Regions from separate parts of the Dyadobacter sp. BE31 genome, predicted to be linked through region 2. Evidence: riboswitches for the same ligand, from Rfam matches in the RefSeq annotation. Region 2 holds a riboswitch; the other holds the start of a gene.
The links. A riboswitch is a leader RNA that binds a small molecule or an ion and turns the genes downstream of it on or off. The one in region 2 is predicted to bind fluoride.
Positions count from the first base shown of each region.

Region 1 (10,204 bases), on a different contig from region 2:
TTGAATCAGATGTTAGTTTTTTTACTAGTTATCCTGGCAGTAGGCGCTTTTTGCCCTGCGATCATTTACTTTGCCAACCGGCTAGGTCGCGCTAAGTTTATGGCCAGACTCAAACGGGAAAACCTGGACAGAATCAAGTCTGATCTGGATGAAGTCTCACACGCATTTAATAATGGGATGCTCAATGAAGAAGAGTTTGAAAAAAAGTGCAATCTTCTGATCGACGAATTGCTGGAACAGCTCTTTAAAACAACAAACGAAGAAAACGAGCAGGTATGAGTGCCGGATGCCTGAGAAGCTTACCTGAATGCTGCCTTCCTAAGCAGACCACCGCTTCTCGGCAATAGATCTCCGTTTCTCAGGGTGTGATGCTGCTGCGATTATTAAAGTCGTATGATCTCTCAGAATGCATTATAAATCAGGATTGCCGGAAAGATTCCGCTGTTGAACGCGCTGTATCAGCGCCTCGCGATACGTTCTGCTTACAGGGATTTCTTTTTTACCAATCCAAATTGAATTGCCCTGAATGGCATCGATCTTTGAAAACTGAATGATAAAAGAGCGGTGCACCCGCATGAACTGCGAAGCGGGCAATATTTCTTCCATTTTACCCAGCTGCATAAGCGTCATCAAGCGATCGGCGCTGCGGTGGATAAGAACATATTCGCCGTAAGCTTCCAGATAGTCAATATCGCCTAATGTTACCTTGTAGGTTTTGGCATCCGATTTGATAAAAATATAATCCTGCTCAATATCCGCCAGGACATTTTGGCGTATAGTATTACGGGTTCCCAAACGGTCCATCGCCTTACCGACGGCCTGAAAGAATCTTTCAAAGGCGATGGGCTTAACCAGGTAATCGAGCGCATCGAGCTCATAGCTTTTGACGGCGTATTCTGTGTAAGCTGTGGTGAATACAGTCAACTGGCTTTTCCCCAGCGTCTGCATGAAGCTGATACCATTAATGTCAGGCATCTGCACATCCAGAAAAAGTAGATCGACCCGCCGGCTTTTCAGCACTGCCCAGGCTTCAATCGCATTCGCGCAGGTTGCTACCAAATCTAATGAGGGGATTTTGGAGACATAATCCGTGAGCAGTTTGCGGGCCAGGGTCTCATCATCGATGATCATGCAGGTAATTTTCATAGGTTCACAATCAGTCGGATTTCAAATGTATCGGCATTATCGATGATTTCCAGCCCATGTCTGCCAGGATATGTGAGTTCCAGGCGTTTTTTTACATTCGCGGAAAGCACAGTCTTTCACTAACTCGTGATCCGCGTCAGAAATGCTTGCTCAAATGAATAATGCCCAACATGGAAGACCCGTTACTAATGTTTACCATCGCTCTTTACGCTTGTCAAACAGAATGATTCGGTCCATACCTTATTTGGTCCGGGTTTTCCGTCACTAAGTTGTCTCTCGCCCGAAATTTCACAATTGTTATTAAATACATGGGAAAGGTTTGGTTAGTAGCTGGTTATCGGCACAACCACTTTGAAATACAAGGGCCGGTAGTAGGGCCAGAATTTCTGTCGGCCCGCTGTGCATTGAAATGGCGGGCAGTGAGAAGTATTGTAAACCTTTTTCAGAACAACCAGACCAATCCAATGTTTCATTGCTTCTCTCGCTGACGCACTTTGATCCGATCCTACTCCCACCCGCGTTAATTGCAGATGCATTCCAATCGATGCGTCCCAGACCATGGTCATAGCGACCTTTCAAGTCACCGTCGAGCGCTATGGCATCTCTATAATCCAACAAACTTCCGCTTAGCGGACACTGATTTTGAAGCAATTGGTTTGCAACAGGATTTTGTCGATTTCGGCCTTTGATCTCTCCTTATAAATACTAGCTCTCTTTGAAAACCTCTTTTTATTCGCTAATCTTAGGCACCCAAAAAGAGGCACAAATGAAGAGATGGACGTTACTATTTCTGGCTATCGTAGCAAGCTTACAAAGTTGCGGATATAAGGAAAAGGAGGTGCAGTTGACCAAAAGAGAGCAACGGATCGCTGAAAAAGAACTCTCATTGATGCAATGGGAACAGCGGTTGGCACTTTGGGAAAAGGATTTACAGGAAAAGGAGAAGAAACAGCACCAAGATTTCGATACAGCCACAGACTCGCTGAACGTACAGCCCTTAACAGGAAAGTGGATCGTAAGAATGCGCTGTACTGAAACAAACTGCGACGGGTCAGCGATTGGTGATTCGAAAACAGAAACCTGGGAGATTGCGTACTTGAATAACGGTATTGTTATAAATGCTTTTGCTGGCAACAAACTGTCAAGGATATACAATGGGACTTTCAGGGAAACCCGTCTGGAGGCCACAAATGGTCAACCAGACTCCGAATCGGTGATACGTGTAACATTGGAAATGAACGGAAATAAAATGGAAGGGACGCGAGAAGTAGAGCGGGCCAATTGCAAAATCCTCTATACCCTGACTGCTGAAAAGCAGAAATAATTTTTAAACACGCACATGACTCCTTTGTTGCTGATAGATCTCTCGCTCCCCCTTAAAAACCCGGTCATTATCTTTTCGGTAGTGCTGTTTATCATCCTTTTTGCGCCAATCCTATTCAACAGAATCAAAGTCCCACACATTATCGGACTTATAATTTCGGGAATGATCGCAGGCCCGTACGGATTTAACCTGCTAAGCCGCGACAGCAGCATTGTGCTGTTCGGAACGGTTGGCTTGCTGTATATTATGTTTCTGGCTGGCTTGGAAATAGACCTGGCGGAATTCAGGAAAAATCGAAACAAAATTATCGTCTTTGGTCTCACTACATTTGTGCTGCCACTTTTCACCGGCACTCTGGCCAGTTACTACATCTTGGGTTACGGATTTTTGTCGTCTTTGCTGCTAGCCAGTATGTTCTCCACTCATACCTTAGTATCTTATCCCATTGCCAGCAAATACGGTGTAACCCGAAACAGGTCAATTAACATGACAGTAGGCGGAACCATGATCACCGATATTCTTGCACTTCTTATACTCGCAGGCGTAGCAGGCATGTCAAAGGGCGACGTTTCGTCGACATTCTGGCTCCAGCTGGGATTTTCGCTCATTGTTTTTACTACCATAGTCCTATTCCTTTTTCCAATCATCTGCCGCTGGTTTTTCAAGAATTTCGACGACAGCATCTCACAATACATATTTGTGCTGGCAATGGTATTTCTGGCCTCGTTTATGGCAGAGATAGCGGGAGTTGAGGCAATTATCGGGGCATTTTTCTCGGGTTTGGTGCTAAATAAATTTATCCCTCACTCTTCCCCACTGATGAATCGGATTGACTTTGTGGGCAACGCGTTGTTCATTCCTTTTTTTCTAATCAGTGTTGGCATGCTAGTAGATATCAGCGTGTTATCCCATGGATGGGGTGCCTTGAAAGTCGCCGGAGTAATCCTTGTGATAGCTTTGGCAAGCAAGTATTTAGCTGCCTGGATCACGCAGAAAGTATTCAGATTATCTCCCGATGAAGGCTTGATGATTTTTGGACTAAGTTCTTCGCATGCAGCCGCGACACTGGCCATTATCCTTGTCGGCTATAACATCATCATTGGAGAAACGGCATCAGGTCAGCCCATCCGGCTCTTGGACGAAGACATACTAAATGGCACTATCTTGCTGATTCTGGTAAGCTGCGCAGTAAGCTCGTTTGTCGTGGAACGAGCTTCTGAAAAACTGGCACTACTAGACCAAGAGGAGAGCTCGGACGCGTCATACGAGGCTGCCAACCAGAAGATACTAATCTCCCTTGCCTATCCAGATATGGTTGAGGACCTCGTCGATTTCGGGATAATGCTAAAAGCTAAACATAGCGCTACCTCGCTTTACGGTTTACACATTGTTACCGACGAAGATCAGAAACACGATTCAGCTACCCACGGTAAAAAGATCCTACAAAGGGCTGTCAACCATGCTAGTTCATCTGAAAATGTCTTAATTCCACTTACGCGTTACGATACCAATACCAGTAATGGCATCATTTATTCAATCAAAGAACAAGGCATTACGGATGTGGTGATTGGATTGCATCAAAAAACTGATCACAAAACATTCCTTGGCCCAAAAGTCGAGAATATTGTTAAGCGGATTTTTGAAACCATATACATCTACAAACCGGCTCAGCCCTTTAACACCCTTACCAGGATTGTGGTCGCTGTGCCGCCGACCGGGATCAATGAACCCGGTTTTTTGCATTGGCTGGGTAAACTTGTTGCCTTGGCAAAACTGAATACAATGCCCATCCATTTTTACGCCTCAGTCCAGACAATCAAAGTCACCAGGAGTCTACTGGACCGAAAGCCAACCACTGTTCAGGTAGAATTCAGTGTTTTCGATGCGTGGGACGATTTTCTTATCTTTTCCCGTGAACTAAAAATAGATGACTTTTTTGTCATCGTTTCAGCCAGAAAAAGTTCGGCTTCATACCTTTCACAACTGGAAAAAATACCCGGGTATCTTTCAAATTACTTCCACGAACAAAGTCTAATGCTGATCTACCCCAAGCAACTTGAATCAGGAATTAACATGGGCGACATTGAACAAACCGATAGCGCATTGATCGGAACACTGGCCGAAAAGTTGGGTTCGTTAAGTAAAGCAGCTAGTTATTTTCGCAAGAAATTTGGTGAAAAATGAGGATACGAAGCCCCTTGCAATGGTGTTCCGATGTTCAAGGCTGTTCTTTGGCAAATTCTCAGTTAATTTTTTATCGTATGGATTTTTTTATTGAGTAAGACATTTCCGCCCGGGACTTAAAGTGCAATTTACCCACGTCTTAATAAAAAAATCTCGGATCATTAAACCCAACGTGTACCTACATGTCTAATCGGTGAATTGACTGGCCAAGCGCTTTGCAACGGCATAAGACTATGGGAATACGAAATATTCATAAGAAGTCCATTTCTGTCCGTCTAATTGCAATATTATTGCTCGGCCTGACAGATGCCAGTGGACAGCCCAAAATGTCTGCGGAAAGACAGAGGCTTAGCGACATAAAAATCTCGCTCATAAGTAACAGGCTCAATCTCTCGGCTGAACAATCTACCAAGTTCTGGCCCGTCTACAATGAATACTCGGTAAAAAGGCGGGAAATACATAGAGAAATTCGACAGATAATCAGCTACAAGAAGCCAATAGCAGTATCCGAAATATACTCGTCAAAAGATATAGTCAAAATTCATCAGCTAAAACAAAACGAGCTGGACCTGGACAAGCAATATCAGCAGCGCTTTCTTGAAATAATCTCAGTAAACCAGCTCGGAGAGCTATACCTGACGGAAACAGCATATCGCAAGATGCTGCTGAAAAGACTGAAAAGATAGCACCCAGAGCATCTCCGCGTATATCACAATGGCCGCCGGTGCTAGAAGTCCAATAAGGTGCTGGTGATCCTGACCGTGATGAGTCCCATGCTCTAAGTAAGATCGTTTATAAAGTTGACGATTTGTTCGATAATCTGTGGTCGTTATAGGGTTCAATGAAAGAGTGTATCTGCCGTATTTACTTCTGGCTTGACCAATCATTGTGCATACTAAATCTCTTTATCTGCTAAAATGGGATCTAGTGAGGCTTTACCTGTCGGCTCGGTCGGGAACCAACATTGCTGGCTTACTAATGTGTTGGGGCGAACGATGTCTCGACAAATACATTTCGGAGAAGAATTTATGCTCATGCAACGAAGGGAGCCACTTAGATTTCTGGCTGATGTCTATCAGTAACTCTGCGACAGGATCAACGTTCTCGGAGTTTACGCTATTATGCAGGTAAGTTGGCGCGTGGGAAGAAGATCGTAGAGCGAGTATATATTGCCAGCCGATAGCAGCGGCCCCCGCCCAACTCGAATCCATCGCGTCAGTATCGTATTCCTCTAAGAGGCTGTCGAGCTGATTGACCTGAGTTTTGTTCAAAAGAAAGTAATTCGCTTCATGATACGCTTTGCCAAGTTCTGCATCTCGATAGTTGTTTTTTAGCCAGATAGTGTCACTACCGGTAAATTTGACAGAAAATGAGTTCACACCATCTCGGTAAGTCAAGTCAATCACTTTTCCACTATCTGTTTGACGTTGATGACAGTTGGTCAAAAAAAGAAGAATTAGCCAGGCGCACCATTTCATTATCTGCGTACAACTCATAAATATGTATTCAACTATACAATCAATCTGCAAGATCTTCTAGCATTGAATCCTAATCGTATCGATGTGCTCCGGCAGAATATTTATAACGACATCCGCAGAGTCTAAATTGGCCTTTCATTCAGTTTTTCCTGTCATTTGTCAGATTTCTTGATCGCAAATTAGCGAGTGTCTTTAAGCAGAATAGCCAAAAACTTTTGGGCACTAACAGCGCATTAACTATACACCTTATTTTTTAGGTCGATTTTAATATACAGGCTTGGATTCTCAACTATACAGTTTATTGTGGATTTTCATCCGGCTTTCTTCGGTGTTTGTCTTTTGTGTGACTGTTTTATCGAAGGCGCTCAACCTGGATGAGCTGCATTTCTGGTGCCGTACGGATGCCATGCACGTTCTTACCCATACCGGCAGAGACGTATGTACCGAAGAGAGCAAAAAAAAATGGTAAATACGCATAGCCAAGGTCAGTCAGGTCGGCTCACGACCCGGTAGGTTTCCGTGTTCTCCGTTACGGCGAAGGCAGAGGCCAGCAAGTTCTTATTTTCTGTGATAAACAATCGGATCTTTCCAGGATCATCAATGATCTCGATACAAACGGGCAGGCGCTGGGCGGGCTTATTTCCGTCGAGTCGAATACAAGCCTTGCGTCTCCCAGGAATCCCGCCTTAACCGGCAGCATGATCGCTTGTCGAAGTCCGGCCGCTTTGGCACGCCTCAGAAGGGCTGTCGATAACAAATTATCGCCCAGAAAACGTTTCCAAAATGAAGTGTTAGGCACTTTTTGACCTTGATGTATGTAAATCCTGACCGTATTCAAGAGGGAGATATCAGCGTTTTTCATGAGCTAGTTTTTTAGGGTTGGATTGAAGATTACTAAGGCTTTCGCCCTCGTGTTGACGGTAGACCATGTGCTTGGACCGGCCAACAACCTGCGACCCGTAAATTCCGCGGTGCCCGGAAAAGAAGTAGGCGATTATACAAGCTATTGCCGCATATAAGCCACAATCCGCGCCGAACAATTCGATGGCCATAATAGTGCAGGCCAGCGGGGTGTTGGCAGCACCCGCAAAAACAGCGACGAACCCCATCCCTGCCAGAAGCCCAACAGGTAGCGGGACAAAATAAGATAGGGTATTGCCCAAGGCGGCGCCGATAAAAAACAATGGGGTCACCTCCCCACCCTTGAACGCTGCCCCAAGGGTTATTGCGGTAAACAGTATTTTTAACGCAAAATCATAAGCAGGAAGCTGTTCGTTAAAGGATGCGACAATCGTCGGAATCCCCAGGCCGATGTATTTGGTGGTTCCAAGTCCGAATACTGCGACGGCTACAATGATCCCGCCTGCGACCGGGCGCAGTGGCGGATATGCAATTTTCACTTTGAAGAAGCTGCCCACTTTATGGGTAAGCTCGCTAAATACTACTGCACACATGCCAAAAATCGCGCCGGCAATTACCGCATACAGCACATTTGCTGCTGATAAATCCGGGATGTGCGGGATATGGTAGCGCGTATGGCCTACCTGCCAGGCCTTTGTGGTCATATCGGCAAACACGGAGGCTGCAAACGCTGGAAGCAATGCATCATATTGCAGCCTGCCCAGCAGGAATACTTCCAGGCCGAAAATGGCCCCGGCCAGTGGCGTGCCAAATACCGAACCAAATCCTGCGGCGATACCGGCAATCAGGATCAGCTTCCTGTCCCGCGGGCGAAGCTGCAAGATACGGGTGAACTGGTCTGATATCGAGCCCCCGATCTGCAGTGCCGTCCCTTCACGACCTGCAGATCCGCCAAACAGGTGTGTAGCAATGGTTCCGATCAGCACAAGGGGTGCCATTTTCAGGGGAATGATCTTTGAGGGATGGTGTATGTTTTCCAAAAGCAAATTATTACCCCTTTCCACATCTTTGCCCAAGTAATGATACAGGCATCCAATCGCAAAGCCCGCAACCGGCAGTAACCAGATAACCCAAAGATGGCTTTCACGCCAACTGGTCGCCCAATCCAGCGATACCAGAAAAAACGCAGACGCAGAGCCAACCAGCATGCCGATCAAGGCAGAGATCAGAAGCCACTTAGTTAGAAAAAAAATAATGGGGTTTTTCCAGAAAAGAAAAGCAAAAGGCCGGGGGAGACGAAAACGTGGTGTTGACATATGTATATACCTATTAGATGAACAAAATAATTTTGATCCTAATAGGCGCCATCAGCCCAATCGGGCGGTTCCAGCAGGAAGACACCATTTCCTGTATTGATAGACAAAATAACGATTTAATACACAATCATCCAAGGAATGAGGACGAAACATCACAGTTTAGACAGCAGACAGTGGCTTATCCAAGTCATAACCCGATTCAAAAATTCGGACAATTTGAGTTCCTGGCAGGGTGAACCATGTCCAACAGACTTTCACCCTCCGGACGATCCATCCTATCCTTGCCGATGCAACGAAGAAGCGCCTGAAAAACTTGGAGACGGACCTGGTCAAGTCACTCAACACTGTAAACATGATGGTGCAGGCTCCTAAACCTGGCGAGGATCATCCGCGCCGATCTACGTCTGACTATATCCAAACTGGACAACGAGGCCAATAAACTCACAAATTGAAAATTCGGCGAGATCTATGAGACCGAACTGCCCAAGGAGGAAACTGCCGAGCAACCAAGCTCGGAGGGCGGTTCTGTGAGTGCTCCAGCTATCGTCTGGTAACATCAGCAAACTTGCGTATAGGGGGCACGACCGACTAAGTCTACCTCTTGTAAGGCTAAGCACCTCTTTTCACTGATACTCAAAATTGTCCAATTTTGCTGACGATTTGCAACTACGGTGCGCCAGGCGCGGCATTTTTCGGGCATCGGGGAATTCTTGCCACCTGTAATTGGGAATGAGGAACATCGCTTTTTTATGCGAACCAGGATTTGCCCGGCACTAACCTCAGGGCATGTTCCCTACGAAATCTACCACGGTGGGAAGCAAGTGTTTACAAGCAAACTCAACCACATTAATGCCTTATCATTCCACCATCCAGTGATCCATGTTATTACCTGGCGACAAAAAGAACGGCTAAGGATATATGTCGGCCAAGCAAATTATGGGGATCTCCCCCACGCCTTTGCGGCCGCCGAAAGACCACAACACACTCATTTTCAGAAAAATAAAATACAGCAATGATATTCTCGTAAGAATTGGACACTATGTTATCGTTGATAAACTGGATACCTTTGTTCAAATCAATTGACTTGTCGGCCATGCGAAACGTCTATAAATTCTCACTTCTTCTTATCTGGGTCGTGATCTTGAATTGTGAAACATCCAAGAAAAGAGAAGTAAGTCAAACGGCTGACCTAGCAGTCAACAATAGTTTGAAGCATTACAATCTCGACAAACCGCAAAAGTTTAACATGCCTGAAAGTTTGCTGGAAATTTCAGGGATTGCTTTCCGTGACCAGCTTAACGACACCATTTATGCAATAAATGACGAAGAAGGTAAAATCTTCCGGCTAGGCTGGAATGTTCGTAAACAGCTGAATTCAAAATTTGGGAAACATGGCGACTACGAGGATGTAAGCATAGTTGGGGGAACGGCTTATGTACTCAAAAGTAACGGTACCCTTTATTCATTTCCTTTTGACAGCGCAAATTCTAAGAAAGTTAATGAAGTGAATGAGATCAAAAATGTACTTCCCAAAGGTGAGTACGAAGGTATGTATGCGGACCGACTCACCAACAGCTTATACGTGCTCTGCAAGAACTGTTCGGTTGATCACTCAGCCGGTACGGCGTCAGGCTATATCATCAAGCTCGACAATTTCCCCGCAATTATGAATAGTTTCCGAATTGATTTAGAGTCAATTGCAGATTCTAGAAAGAATGTCAAAGATGGATTAAGGCCCTCCGGATTAGCAAAAAATCCACTTTCTGGTGAATGGTACGTAATTTCAGCCGCTCGAAAATTGTTGATCGTGACTGATTCTAGTTGGAAAATCAAAGGAACATTCTCCCTAAATAGCAACTTATTCAATCAACCGGAAGGCATTGCATTTGACAAAT
Region 1 covers NZ_JAVDXA010000010.1:13,501-23,704, forward strand. The annotation lists gene J2Y43_RS32450 (hypothetical protein) at 10-279, shown strand; gene J2Y43_RS32455 (LytTR family DNA-binding domain-containing protein) at 412-1,146, opposite strand; gene J2Y43_RS32460 (hypothetical protein) at 1,862-2,470, shown strand; gene J2Y43_RS32465 (cation:proton antiporter) at 2,486-4,654, shown strand; gene J2Y43_RS32470 (hypothetical protein) at 4,888-5,340, shown strand; gene J2Y43_RS32475 (hypothetical protein) at 5,590-6,150, opposite strand; gene J2Y43_RS32480 (voltage-gated chloride channel family protein) at 6,981-8,309, opposite strand; fluoride riboswitch at 8,345-8,410, opposite strand; gene J2Y43_RS32485 (SdiA-regulated domain-containing protein) at 9,403-10,204, shown strand, end outside.
Region 1: linked by a shared signal. The riboswitch ahead of J2Y43_RS32480 (voltage-gated chloride channel family protein) and the one ahead of J2Y43_RS08115 (voltage-gated chloride channel family protein) in region 2 are both predicted to bind fluoride.

Region 2 (10,204 bases):
GAGCAGACTTTACACAAAGACGATACCGGCTGGCGCCTCAAAGCCATTATCGGCGGTTCCGCAGGTAACCTCGTCGAATGGTACGACTGGTACGCTTACTCCGCATTCTCCCTCTATTTTGCCAATACCTTCTTCCCGGATTCGAACCCGACGGTCCAGCTGATCAATACGGCGGGCATTTTCGCGGTGGGTTTCCTGATGCGGCCGATCGGCGGATTTGTTTTTGGGAAACTGGCGGATAACCGCGGACGCAAAGTGGCGATGACGGTTTCGGTACTGCTCATGTCATTAGGCTCCCTGCTGATCGCATTCCTGCCGGGTTACAACAGCATCGGTATCGCGGCGCCATTACTCCTATTAGTTGCCCGGCTGCTTCAAGGGCTCAGTGTCGGTGGTGAATATGGTACTTCCGCCACATACCTCAGCGAAGTAGCGACCGAAGAAAAACGCGGATTCTTTTCCAGCTTCCAATATGTGACGCTCATCGGCGGGCAGCTCATTGCATTAGGTTTGCAACTCATTTTACAAAATATCTTCCTCACCGACCAGCAAATGCACGACTGGGGCTGGCGTATTCCGTTCGTGATCGGGGCAATGCTCTCGCTGGTAGCGTTGTACCTCCGCGCGCACCTTAATGAAACGGAAGCATTTCAATCCAAAGACCTTAAAGTAAAGAAGGAAGGCTCGCTGAAAGAACTGATGAAACACCCCAGGGCCGTTTTGGTAGTAATAGGCCTCACTTCGGGCGGTACATTGGCCTTTTATACCTACACCACTTACATGCAGAAGTTCCTGGTGAATACCGTCGGCCTTACAAAATACCAGTCGACGATACTGACCTTTTGCTCCCTGTTCATATTTGCCGCATTGCAGCCGGTTTTCGGAGCGTTGAGCGACCGTATCGGCCGCCGGCCCCTATTGATTGCTTTCGGAGTTTTAGGGACAATTTTTACCTATCCCCTCCTCAGCACGCTGAGCCACACGACAGAAATGTGGCCGGCATTCGGGCTACTGATGGCTGCGCTGATTATTGTGAGCGGCTACACCTCCATTAATGCGGTCGTGAAAGCCGAGCTCTTTCCCGTGGAGGTGCGTGCGCTGGGCGTGGGCCTACCCTATTCGATCGCCGTGGCGGTTTTCGGCGGCACGGCAGAGTACCTCGCATTGTGGGCCAAGAATCTCGGGCATGAGGCCTGGTACTACTGGTACGTGACCATCTGCATTTTCATTTCACTGATCGTTTACATTCGGATGAAGGATACCAAACACACTTCCCTGATCGAAAAACATTGATTTTTAGCTGTTAACAGGCTTGGAAAAAAGCCATTTTCTCTTGACATAGTCCATTCAATCCTGTAACTTTCTTGAAACCAAAATTTGAGAAGTTATGAACATGATGGATCGAATCGAGCATTGGGGCGATACACACCATCCGGCCTGGATGGACATAGTTCGTATTGCTTTGGGAGTATTTTTGTTTGCTAAGGGTATCAGTTTCATCAGCGATACCACCAAGTTGTCTCATCTGATTACCGGCCTCGACTTTCACTTGTACACTGTCACGGCCGTTCACTACGTAGCTTTTGCGCACATTTTTGGCGGATTCCTGATCGCAATGGGATGCCTGACCAGAATCGCATCCATCATTCAGATACCGATCCTGCTCACTGCCGTGTTTTTTGTCAATATACGGCTCGGCTTTTCGTACCTCAACTCCGAGCTGTGGCTTTCGATGATTACGCTCATCCTGGTCATAACATTCGCCGTGGTAGGCTCCGGACGTTTCTCAATGGACGAGTGGATGAAGAATCATGATAAATGATCAGACCATTTCGGGTGCGGCTTTGTAAAGATATTTCCGCTTGTATTCCAGGGGAGTCATATCGGTAACCTTCTTGAAATGCCGGTAAAAGTTGGAAACATTGTTGAAGCCGCACTCGAAACAAATCACCTCCGTCGCCATTTTATCTTCAATCAGGAACCGGCAAGCCTGGCTAATCCTGATCTCCACCAGAAAATCGTTATAGGTTTTCTTGGTCATCAGTTTAAAATACCTACAAAAAGAAGTAATGCCCAGGTTGGCGATCGACGCTACATCCTGCAAGGAAATGTCGTTGCGATAGTTGGACAGCGTGTAGGCGTATATTTTGTTCAAACGCAGCGTTTCGGCATCGTTAGACTTGTAGAATGCATGTGCGGAAGCGATCGTTTCATATTCACTTGCCTCCGCCAGGATTTTCAGGATCGATAGCAATGCGATCAGCCGGTCGAGATTTTCAGCATCCACTGCAGAGTGCATCAACCTAATCACCTTCTCCTTCGCTTCACCGTGTATCAGCAGACCTCGTTTAGCACGTTCGTATAACTTGGGGATCTGGTAAGCTTCCGGCAGCAGGAGCAACTCGCTGCCCAGGCAGTTGGGCAAAAAGTGAATGATGACCACCTCCACCGTCGTGTTACTGGCGCCTTCTTCCACCCGCCAGGTATGCGGAAGGTTTTCGCCCAACAGGATAAGCTCCCCGTCGGAAAAATTGCTGATGTTGTCTCCAATGAACCTTACCCCTTTTCCCTTGACCAGATAGTGGAGTTCCAACTCGGGATGGTAATGCCAAACCGTGCCGAAGCCAGAATCTTTGTCATGACGGATGCTGAACGAAGTCCTCGAAGGGATAGGGACCTTATGGAAATGCGGTTTCATTTTAAATCAATGCTGGCAGGGTTTAGGTTGGCTGCCATTGCTCAATTTAAAAGAATTTTTTTTAATAATCCATCCTGTGCAATGGACAAAATGCTAAAAAAATACTATTAAATAGCATAAAACTAATATTATACTCCTAAACGGGCCTGTTAGCTGGCTCGAAATGACTGTATACGATCGAGATACTGCTTGCGTGCAGCGGGATCGCTGTATTTTCGCATCTCCCCAAAAATCTGGTCTTTCAAGCTGCTGAACAGGTAAGACTGGAAGTTACCCTCGCCCCGCAGGTCCAGCCGCTCGTTCCAGATTTTGTTGAAAACGGAGTTGATGACATTCTCCGCCTCTGCTTCGTCTTTCAGGAGAACGGAGCAAAATTTAAATGCAGGGACATGAAAGTACGAACGGAGTTGCGTAAATGCAGCTTCATCGCCCTGGGTTACCCGATCCAAAATTTGCTGGTTAGGAAAAGTCATAGCTCAAAATTTAGGGTTTGATCCGATTGGGTTATTTCAACGGTGCTTCAAGAGTCTTTTTAAACACACTCGAAATCCCGAGCGTGGCTTGTATCCGGTCCACTTCGTCCAACAGCTGGTCGGCACGTTCCTGCAAATCGGCGGTCAGCTCGCCCACGTCGCGGCGCGTGTAGGTCGAGATCGGGAAGCCTCTTTTTTGCAGGCAATATTTCGCAATGATGGGATAAGCCGAATGCACAATATCCATCGACTCGACGAAGAACGCTTGGAGCGTTTTTACGTCTTCCTGTCGCTCCGCATTGTTGTAATTGTTGCAAATCCAGACGATCAGTTCGGGATAAATATTTCCTTGAATGCATGACAGCCCGGCAGCTCCTGCTTTGAGCGATGCTGTCGCATTTACCATGTAGGCATCGTAAAGCCCGAAGCGATAGCCTTCGGCCACTTTGATTCTGCGAATGACTTCTTCGATATCCAGGCAGGTATCTTTATGATAGATAATGCGGTTCGACGGCAGCAGTTCCGCAAGGACTTCACTGCCGATCAACCTCTTGTAGGGAACCGGGCATTCATAAAAACCGAGCGGAACCTCGCTGGTAAGGCTGATCAGTTCCTTTGCCCGTTGGATAAACACTTCGTCCGATTCGTCCTCGCCTGCCAGCAGCCCGGTAATTACAATCACTGCCTGCACACCGGTTTCGTATATACGTTTTACGAATTGCGCTTGCTCCGGAATCGGTCCTCCGAAGGTTCCCGTAGCTACAACCGGCACTCGTCCTGCTGTATGTTCCACCACCGTACGCGTCACTTTCAACCGCTCTTCCACCGATAGCTCGTACATTTCGCTTGAAAGACAGTTGGCAAACAACCCCGCAGCACCCGCTTCGAGGTACAGGTCGGTCAGTGCTTTTAACCCTTCATAATCTACCTCACCGGTTTCCAGGAAAGGCGTAAGCATGACAGGAATGAAGCCTTGCGGCAACGACGCGGCGGAAGACGTTACAGATGACATCGTGTATGGTTTTAAATACTTGTAAGAAAAAATCCCTTTGAAAATCCGGCTCACCTACCGGCCCTGTGGTTACTTGCTATGCAAAAGCACCTCTTTTTCAACCGGTTGTTTACGCCTCAGCCTGGTAAGCAGCACACCGGCCAAAAAGATCGTCAGTGTTCCGACCACCATGATCATATTCTGGTGGAGCGGGTTTCGCAAATAGGAATAGGTGTCAGGAAGCTGGGACGAGAAAGTCATCCAGACAATCACTACGATCCCGATAATGGTGGCTGTAAGCGCCTCGGTGTTCCGGGTACTTTTCGAAATCATACCGAGCAGGAACAACCCGAGCATTCCGCCCGCAAAAATCCCCGAAAGCATCCACCAAACGTCCAGCACACTTTTCACGCCGATCATCGCAATGCCCGTAATCATCCCCAGCAAACCGAATACGGTTGTAGCGATGTAAAGCAGGCGCAACGATTGCTGCGGTGTGAGGTCTGATTTGATATATTTTTGATAAATATCGACAGAGAAAACCGTCGCCGAGGCATTCATACCCGAGCTGATCGTGCTCATTGCCGCCGACATGATTGCTGCGATAATCAACCCAAGCAAGCCTACCGGTACCTTATTCACCATGAAATGCGGCATCACTTTGTCGCCATAATCGGCGGGCGTGAGCGTAGCTGCCAGGCTTGTGATCGCGTCCGAAGTTCCACCAGGCAGTTTTTCGGCGGCTACCTGCATCTTGATGGTTTGCAGTAGCTCCGGATTTCCCTGGTAGTAGGCAAAAAGACACGTTCCTAACAAAAAGAATATCAGCGACACAGGCACGTACAGGTACACGCACAGCCATACCGAACCGGCAGCCTCTTTGGCCGAAGACGTGGTATGGTACCGCTGCACATAGTTCTGGTCCATCCCGAAATTGTTCAGGTTCATGAAAAACCCGTATAGTAATATCACCCAGAACGAGGCCGTGGTAAAGTCCGGTGCCAGCGTACCCAGGCTGAATTTGTCATTAGCCTTTCCTATTTCAATAATGCTTGGCATCCCGCCGGAAACCCCTGACACGACCAGGTAAAGTATCACCAATGCGCCAATCGTCTTGATCACGCCCTGCACCACCTCTGTCCAGATCACCGCCTCCATTCCGCCCATTACCGTGTACAAAACAATGCAAATCCCCACGACAACCATGATAGTCGACATCGGATAGCCCGTCAGCGCCTGCAAACTCAATGCAATTCCGAAGAAAATCGAACCCATGCGGGCGAGCTGTGTGAGCAGGAAGCAAGCCACGGCATAAGTCCGCGCCCAAGACCCGAAACGATGTTCGAGGTGAGTATAGGCCGATACTTCGCCGGTACTTCTGTAAAAAGGGATAAAAAACTTCGTGGCAACCCAGGCCGCCAACGGCATCGACAAGCTGAAAACAAAGGAACTCCAGTTGCTTCCGAATGCCTTACCCGGTACGCCGAGGAAAGTATTGCTGCTCAAAAAAGTCGCATAAATGGAAATACCGATCGCCCAGCCGGGGATGCGCCCCGATGCTTTGGTAAACTGCTCGGCATTGGTATTTTTCCTTGAAAAGTAAATCCCCACGGCAACCATTCCTGCCAGATAGGCAATCACAATAATGAGATCAATGAAAGGTAAGGATTTCATTCTACTTTTCGGGTATTTATAACTTTACCACAAAGAAACAGGATGAAGCTGATGATTTTGTAGCGTTTTGTAGCGTATTATTGTACGATATTATCAAAGAAGTCTCTCCGATACTAAAAACCATCCTAGGATTCTACTGTACCCCTGTCTTTGAAGAAATATCCGATACCCACAGTAGATATCACAATGAGGGCTATCAGCACGAGTTTGGTAGCCAATCCTTCATTCGGATGTTCGAGCAAATAGCGGATATCCTGTGCTTCCTTACCGGCCCATACGGCCAATACGGTCCGGGGGATCATGCCCAAAGTTCCTCCTGTGAGTACTTGTTTGAAACGCGCACCGGCCATCGCAAAAAACAGGTTGGTAATCGCGAACGGCAGTACGGGAGATAGTTTTGCAAAAAAGATCAGCCTTAACTCATTTTTATAAAACCGGCGTAGCAGCGTGTCAACCTGCGGGTAAACCTGAATAAGGTAACTTCTCACAGAAGCCGCATGCAGAAAATGCGCGGATACATATATGATGGCTATCGCGCCGATATTCAATACGAAAAGCATAGGGAGTGATGCCCAGCCGAGGAAGTAGCCGTACACCAATGCCAGAAATGTAGGAGGGGTTAGCGCCGCGGACGAAGCCAGCGTGAGCAGGACCGTCACCCCCAGCCACCATTCAACAGGCAGTTCGCGGAGGATTTTCTCATGATTGATAGCCCAAGCCGTTATGATAGAGGTCGTCACCAATGGTACGATCGTCATTAATATGCTTACGACGACCGGAAGTGAGAATCTTTTTGGTGTAGACGTTTCCAAGGCTAATCCGCTTTACTTTTTCTAATTGAATAACCAGTTGTTTTGACAAAAGGTTTTTGTGAACTTGCTTTTCTGCATTATTATTTTGACGCCACGAAGGCACGAATGAGCACGAATAAATCTTAGTGATAATTCGTGCCTTCGTGGCAACCATAACCACTAAAAAATGAAATTCGCAACCAAAGCCATACACGCCGGCGTCGAGCCGGACCCGAGTACCGGTGCCATCATGACGCCGATTTACCAGACCTCCACCTACGTCCAGGAAAGCCCAGGCAAGCACAAAGGTTACGAATATGCCCGCAGCAGCAACCCCACGCGCACCGCATTGCAAAAGGCATTGGCTGCCCTCGAAAACGGCAGTCACGGCATTTGCTACGCCTCCGGCCTGTCAGCCACGGACGCCGTTTTGAAATTGTTCAAACCCGGCGACGAAATCATCGCGCCCAGTGACATTTATGGTGGCACCTACCGCCTGATGAAACGCATTTTCGAACCGTTGGGAATCGTTTTCAAGTTTGTGGATATTGAGGAAGTGGGGCAAATCGATCGGCTACTGTCAAAAAACACGAAGCTCGTGTGGCTGGAAACGCCCACCAATCCGTTGCTGAAAATCATCGATATCGAGCAAATCACCCGCATTTGCAAAGAACGAAATGTGCTGACCTGTGTAGATAACACCTTCGCGTCACCTTACCTGCAAAACCCGCTGGACCTAGGTGCGGATATCGTCATGCATTCGGTCACGAAATACCTCGGCGGGCATTCCGACACGGTAATGGGCGCATTGGTCACGAGCAATGACGAACTGGCCAGTCAATTGAAATTCATCCAGAATGCCAGCGGCGCCGTACCGGGCCCTCAGGATTGCTTTCTGGTATTGAGGGGAATCAAAACACTACATATAAGAATGCAGCGCCATTGCGAGAATGCCGGGCAAGTGGCGGTATGGCTCGCCGCTCATCCCAAAGTCGGGAAGGTGTATTACCCAGGGTTGCCCGATCACCCTGGCCATGCACTGGCCGGAAGACAAATGCGCGGCTTCGGCGGCGTGGTGTCCTTCGAATTAAAAGACGATAGTTACGAAAAAGCCGTGCGCACCATGGAACGAATGGAGATTTTTGCATTGGGAGAATCTCTGGGTGGTGTGGAATCGCTTTGTACGCATCCCGCGAGCATGTCGCACGGGGGCATGCCGCGCGAGGAGCGATTGAAAATAGGCCTGAAAGACACATTGATACGCCTCAGTGTAGGCATCGAGGATGTAGAAGATCTTATCGCCGACCTCGACCAGGCGATCGGTACGGATTAGCAAACAGCGTTGCAATCGACGGTCAAAAACCTTACTTTTGGAACCATTTTTGAAACGACACTAAAAAACATATTATCAATGGAAGTATCAGGAACAGTCATTTCATTGCTGCCGGAAGTTACCGGCCAGGGAAAAAACGGAATGTGGCGCAAGCAGGAGTTCATCCTTGAAATACCTTCTCAATACCCTAAAAAAGTATGTATTTCACTTTGGGGCGACAAAATTGACCAGGCCAACCTGCAAGTGAACGACTCGGTAACCGCTTCTATCGATGTGGAAAGCCGTGAGTACAACTCCCGCTGGTACACTGAGGTGCGCGCATGGAAAGTTGAGAAAGCAGGAGCAAGCGGCGGTAACGCCGGTTACAATGCAGGCGGCGCACCACTGCCTCCGGTAACCACTTTCACCGAAGACGAATCGGACGATCTGCCATTCTGATCCTCGGAAATCAAGCTATTTGCCAATCGCCAGTGCCTTCCGGTACTGGCGATTTATTTTTACAAAAAAGGATTTTTGCTACTTTTGCAAAAAGGAAATGGTGTCTTCCTATTTAACCGCCCTAAAAAGCTGATGGCGCCTGGTATAACGAAAAATGCTCATTATCACCAGGTATTGTTATGTCCGTTTCAAAACCATCAGATAACTCCAACACATTTCCGGGCCGGCTTTCCGACATTAACAAGCGATTCCCTTCTACATTGTACATTGCAAAATGGCTGGTTATTTGTTCCATAACAGGCGCATTGATCGGCTCTGCTTCTGCCTTTTTTCTCGTTTCGCTCGATTGGGCTACCCAAATACGTGAAGCGAACGACTGGCTTATCTGGCTGCTACCCGTAGCCGGCTTCGCGATCGGTTTGCTTTACCACTATTTCGGCAGGGAAGTCGAGCGGGGGAATAACCTGCTGATCGAGACGATCCATGATCCCAAAGAATTCATCCGTTTCAGGATGGCCCCTTTTGTGTTGCTTGGGACGGTTACCACGCATTTGTTTGGCGGATCGGCCGGCCGCGAAGGAACCGCATTACAAATGGCGGGGGCAATCGGTGAGCAATTCAGTAAATTATGCAAACTGAATGCGTATGACCGCAAAATCCTGCTCATTTCGGCCATTAGCGCCGGTTTCGGGTCGGTTTTCGGCACCCCGCTGGCCGGAGCGATATTTGGTTTGGAGGTGTTTTTGATAGGAAGATTAAAATATGACGCTATTTTTCCCGCCTTTGCTTCCGCTATCATTGCAAGCCTCGTCACCGATCTGTGGCAGGTAAAACACACGCATTACCACATTCCCGTCATTCCTGAAATGTCTTTTGCCAGCATTATCTACGCCATTCTTGCGGGAATAGCATTCGGCATTGTAGCGGCGGCTTTCAGCAAAACCATTCATTTTTGCACCCAACAATTCAAACAACACATCTCTTTTCCGCCGCTCAGACCTGTTGTGGGCGGATTAGTCGTTTCCGCAGGCGTGTGGCTCATCGGAACACGTTACATCGGTTTGGGAATTCCGGTGATCGTGGAATCATTTACCTTGCAACTGCCTCCGTATGATTTTGCATTAAAAATCATTTTCACCATCATCACTCTCAGCGCGGGATTCAAGGGAGGCGAAGTGACGCCGCTGTTCTTCATCGGCGCTACGCTGGGCAATGCATTGTCGTACTTCATCCCCCTGCCGATGGGATTACTTGCGGGAATGGGCTTTGTGGCCGTTTTCGCAGGCGCTACCAACACACCGCTAGCTTGCATTTTAATGGGAATCGAACTTTTCGGCAGCGAATGCGGCATTTTCGTAGCCATAGCCTGTGTGGTATCCTATCTTCTTTCAGGACACACGAGCATTTACCGCTCTCAGGTTATGACGGAGCCTAAGATTAATTCGACTGATAAGCCATCGACATCGTAAACTTGTCGATCATTTCGTGCGGATGCACTTCCAGTATCCTCGCCAGCACCATAACCACCAATGTGTTGGAAGCAATTTTGCGGGGAATGCCCGCCACTGTCGCGAAGAGGTCCACCGTCACCGATTCCTTTTCGTCGAGCAGTTTCATCAGTTTTTCCTCCTTTTCCCCATATTGGAAACTGACGTCGCGCTCGCCGCGGCCCCGGCGCATGATTTCCTTCATTTCGCGGCTGGCCTGGATGGATTTGTCCTCCACGCGGATGTACGCCTGCCGTGCGCCGGTGTCGTCCACCACGTAATGCGGCTTGTCCACGCTCCGCGGGATCGTCAGCACGAG
Region 2 covers NZ_JAVDXA010000001.1:1,904,983-1,915,186, forward strand. The annotation lists gene J2Y43_RS08070 (MFS transporter) at 1-1,293, shown strand, start outside; gene J2Y43_RS08075 (DoxX family protein) at 1,388-1,822, shown strand; gene J2Y43_RS08080 (AraC family transcriptional regulator) at 1,823-2,698, opposite strand; gene J2Y43_RS08085 (RNA polymerase subunit sigma-24) at 2,848-3,171, opposite strand; gene J2Y43_RS08090 (dihydrodipicolinate synthase family protein) at 3,203-4,183, opposite strand; gene J2Y43_RS08095 (sodium:solute symporter) at 4,253-5,836, opposite strand; gene J2Y43_RS08100 (VTT domain-containing protein) at 5,962-6,648, opposite strand; gene J2Y43_RS08105 (cystathionine gamma-synthase) at 6,815-7,960, shown strand; gene J2Y43_RS08110 (DUF3127 domain-containing protein) at 8,039-8,398, shown strand; fluoride riboswitch at 8,483-8,547, shown strand; gene J2Y43_RS08115 (voltage-gated chloride channel family protein) at 8,578-9,867, shown strand; gene J2Y43_RS08120 (helix-turn-helix domain-containing protein) at 9,836-10,204, opposite strand, start outside.